One region of the Cellulomonas fengjieae genome, then DNA from elsewhere that is predicted to be linked to it. Evidence: predicted binding sites of a transcription regulator. Region 1 holds the regulator's gene; the other holds the start of a gene.

Region 1 (2,196 bases):
GCCCGGGTGCGAAGTCGCGCAGCGCCGCCGCGAGGTTGTCGACGCCGTCCAGCAGCTCGACCACGACCCCCTCGAGCCGCAGGTCGTCACCCCAGACCTTCTCCACGAGCTCGGCGTCGTGCTTGCCCTCGACCCAGATCCGGCTGCCCCGGGCGACGCGGGCGCGGGCGTCGTGCACCGCCACCGAGCCGGACGCCGTGCGGGTGGGGCGGGCCGGCGCGGAGGCTCGCACGGGTGCGGTCAGCGCGACGGGCTCGCCGTCGACCCAGAAGCCGCGACCGAGCGGGAACGTGCGCGTGCGGCCGCGGCGGTCCTCGAGCACGACCACGTGCTGGCCGCCGGACTTCTCCACCCGGACCACCGCACCGACCCACCCGGTGGTGACCTCCTCGACGACGAGGCCGGTCTCGGCGGCCTGCGGGCGACTGGTGCGGGCAGGCCGGTGGTGCGTCTGCCCGGAGCCCCCGAGCACGTCCGAGCCGTAGCGGTCCTCGTTCACCCGGGCAGCCTAGAGGTCCGTGCCGGCGTGACGGTCGAGGCACGCGGCGGACGCCCCGTGGGTGTCGGGTGCGCGGCGTAGGATTGGCACTCGACGAGCACGAGTGCTACCCACGAGATCGGGCGAAGGAGGCGGCATGAGCGAGGACAGGCGGCTGGACGTGCTGCGCGCGATCGTCGAGGACTACGTCGCGACCAAGGAACCGGTGGGCTCGCGCGCCCTCGTCGAGCGGCACTCGCTCGGGGTGTCGCCCGCGACCATCCGCAACGACATGGCGGCGCTCGAGGAGGGCGGGTACATCGCCCAGCCGCACACCTCCGCAGGCCGGGTCCCGACCGACAAGGGCTACCGCCTGTTCGTCGACCGGCTCTCGACCATCAAGCCGCTGTCGAGCCCGGAGCGCCGGGCGATCGGCGCGTTCCTGGAGAGCGCGCAGGACCTCGACGACGTCGTGGACCGTGCGGTGCGGCTCATCGCCCAGCTCACGCAGCAGGTCGCCGTCGTGCAGTACCCGTCGCTGCGGCGCTCGGCGCTGCGGCACGTGGAGCTGGTGCCGGTGGGCGCGCGTCACCTGCTGGTGGTCATCATCACCGACACCGGCCGCGTGGAGCAGCGCACCCTCGAGCTCGTCTCGGACCTCGACGAGTCGGTCGTCGCGCGCCTGCGGACCCGGCTCAACGTCAGCGCGGCGGGGCGCCGTCTGTCCGAGCTGCCCGTCGTGCTGAGCGAGCTGACCGAGGCCTTCGCGCCGGACGACCACCCGCTGGTGCACGCGGCCGTGGGCGTCGTCGAGGAGACGCTGGCCCAGGAGAGCGAGGAGCGTGTCGTGCTGGCGGGGACCGCCAACCTCGCGCGCGCAGGCAGCTCCGACGTCCGCGCCATCGGGCCGGTCCTGGAGGCGCTCGAGGAGCAGGTGGTGCTCCTGCGCCTGCTCTCGGAGATGGCCGAGGACTCCGCGGCCGTGGCGGTGCGGATCGGCCGGGAGACGCAGCACGAGGGGCTGGTCGAGACGAGCTTCGTCACCACCGGCTACGGCGACGAGGGTGGTGGCTCGGTCGCGCGCATCGGCTCCATCGGGCCGCTGCGGATGGACTACCCCGGCACGATGTCCGCGGTGCGGGCGGTGGCCAGGTACCTGACCCGCATCCTCGCCCAGTGACAGGCCCGACGACCCCCGCGACGACCCCGACCGAGACCCCTGCAGAGACCCCCGCAGCGACACACCCGACGACGAACGCTGGAAGCGAGCAGACCCTCCTGTGACCGACTACTACGAGATCCTCGGTGTGCCGCGTGACGCGACGCCGGAGCAGATCAAGAAGGCGTACCGCAAGCTCGCGCGCGAGCACCACCCCGACGTGGCGGGCACGGACGCCGGCTCCGACGACAGGTTCAAGGACGTCTCGCGCGCCTACGACGTGCTCGGCAACCCCGAGAAGCGCCGCGCGTACGACCTGGGCGGCGACCCGTCGTCCCCCGGGGGCGGCATGGGCGGCGGGTTCGGCTTCCAGGACATCTTCGAGACGTTCTTCGGTGCCGCCACCGGCGCCGCCGCGCAGCGTGGCCCGATCCCGCGCGCCCGGCGCGGTCAGGACGCCCTCGTGCGGCTCGACCTGGACCTCGCGGACGTCACCTTCGGTGTGCACAAGGACGTGCCCGTCGACACGGCCGTGCTGTGCCCGACGTGCAACGGCTCA
Region 2 (2,196 bases), 670 kb from region 1:
CTCGGTGCCGACGCACTCGAGCACGGCGTCCGCACCGATGCCTTCGGTGAGCTCCCGGACGCGCGCCAGGCCGTCCTCGCCGCGCTCTGGCACCACGTGGGTGGCACCGAACTCGGTGGCGACTGCCTGGCGGTCGGCGTGCCGGCTCATGGCGATGATCGTCGTGGCGCCGAGCTGCGCAGAGGCGAGCACGCCACAGAGCCCCACGGCGCCGTCCCCGACGACGACCACGCTGCTCCCGGGCCGCACGTCCGCGGACACCGCCGCGTGCCAGCCGGTGCCCATCACGTCGGACAGCGCGAGCAGGCTCGGCACCAGGTCGGCGTCCGGCCGGCCGGGCGTCGCGATGAGCGTGCCGTCCGCGTTCGGGATGCGGATGCGCTCCGCCTGGCACCCGTCGAACCCACCGCCGTGCGGGCAGGCGGACTGCATGCCCTTGCGGCACACGGGGCACCGGTTGTCGCTGTGCAGGAACCCACCGACGACGAAGTCGCCCGGCTTCAGAGTGTTCACGGCGTCGCCGATCTCCTCGACGACGCCGACGTACTCGTGCCCGATCGGCTTCGGCTCCGGGACCGGTGCCAGCCCGCGGTACCGCCACAGGTCCGATCCGCAGACGCAGGTCGCCACCGTGCGGATCACTGCGTCGGTCGGTTCCCGGACAGTGGGGTCGGGTCGCTCCGCGACGCGCACGTCGTGGGCCCCGTGGATGATCGCTGCGCGCATGCGTCCATCGAACACGGCTTCCGCACCGCCCGCGAGCGCCCGCCCGCGAGTGCCCGACGGTCAGCGCAGTCGCAACGGCGGCACCGGCAAACCGGGTCGGTCGGGCCCCCGGGTGTGTTCGCTCTCGGTGAACACCGCTGCGGTTGGCACTCCTGAAGGGTGAGTGCTAATTCTTGAACCAAGGCCAGTCCGGCGAGTGGGGTGCCGGACGATCTCCGAGGCCCGGGTGGTCCGGCGCCTCGTCCCAAGGAGGTGAGAGAGTTGGCCACACGAATCGACCCGTTCCAGGATCTGGATCGACTCTTCGGGCAGCTGGCGTCTGCGGAGCGGGCGGCCGCGACGATGCCCATCGACCTGTACCGCGCCGGTGACCACTACGTGCTGGACGTCGACCTGCCGGGCGCCGACCCGGGCACCATCGACGTGAACGTGGAGGACCGCACCCTGACGATCCGCGCCCAGCGGACCGCGGGCCCGGACAAGGACGTGCAGTGGCTTGCCAAGGAGCGCCCGGTGGGCACCTACGCGCGGCAGCTGACCGTGAGCAAGGCGCTCGCCCTGGATGCCATCACGGCGAACTACGCCGACGGCGTGCTGACGCTGAACATCCCCGTCGCGCAGGAGGCCAAGGCCCGGCGCATCGAGGTGCAGCACGGCGGGGACAGCTCCCAGATCACCTCGGGCGGCAACGAGCGGTCCTGAGTCCGGGCCGGGCGGTGGGACGGGAGTGCGAGAGCGCCCGGCCCGGGGGAGGGACGCTCTGTGCGAGCGAGCCGACCCCGACCACCGCCCGGACGTCCCACGGCGTCACGGTTCGAGCGCCAGGTCCCGGCGGCAGAACGCGGCGACGGCGCGAGCCGTGCTGTCCGCGGCGGTGAACTGGACCAGGTGCCGGTGGCCCGGGACCTCTACGAGGGAGCCGCCCGGTGCGACATCGGCGAGCCGGGCGCACCAGGCGTGCCGGGCGACCGGGTCGCCGGTCCCACGGATCACGAGCGTAGGAGCGGCCACGACGGCCAGCCGCTCGTCGGTGCGGTAGGCCAGCATCGGTTCCAGCTCGGTCAGGTACCAGCGGGGACCGCAGCGCAGGTAGTCCGCGAACGTCAGCACATTCCCGGAGGCGGGTTCCCTCAGCGAGTCACGGAACAGGTCCCGGGCCTGTGTGAGGTGCCCGGCCCGGTCGGGGTCGGTGACGGGGCCGATCAGCACGAGGTGCGTGACGAGCGCCGGCCGCTGGGCGGCGAGCTCGACGACGAGCTGCCCGCCCATCGAGTGGCCCACGAGCACCGCGGCGGGGACGTCGAGCGCATCCAGCACGCGCCCGAGGAGCGCGGCACCGTCGGCGATGGAGATCGCGTCCGACGGCGTCGGGGTGCCGCCGAAGCCGGGCAGGTCGACGCAGTGGACGGTGCCGTACGGCTGCAGGGCGCGCTGGAGCCGGGCGAGGGAGCGGTGCGACATCCCGATGCC

Evidence for each region. Region 1 encodes HrcA, which represses chaperone genes, less so after heat shock. Its sites were predicted from a motif close to TTNGCACTCGNNNNNNNCGAGTGCNAA; they were not measured.
Region 2: KG102_RS08075 (Hsp20/alpha crystallin family protein) is a predicted target of HrcA. The motif match lies at 870-896, and genes of this name have one in related genera.

Annotation. Positions count from the first base shown of each region.
Region 1 covers NZ_CP074404.1:2,418,725-2,420,920, reverse strand. The annotation lists gene KG102_RS11190 (DUF3097 domain-containing protein) at 1-499, opposite strand, end outside; gene hrcA (heat-inducible transcriptional repressor HrcA) at 636-1,658, shown strand; gene dnaJ (molecular chaperone DnaJ) at 1,759-2,196, shown strand, end outside.
Region 2 covers NZ_CP074404.1:1,748,054-1,750,249, forward strand. The annotation lists gene KG102_RS08070 (zinc-dependent alcohol dehydrogenase family protein) at 1-726, opposite strand, end outside; gene KG102_RS08075 (Hsp20/alpha crystallin family protein) at 988-1,428, shown strand; gene KG102_RS08080 (alpha/beta fold hydrolase) at 1,534-2,196, opposite strand, start outside.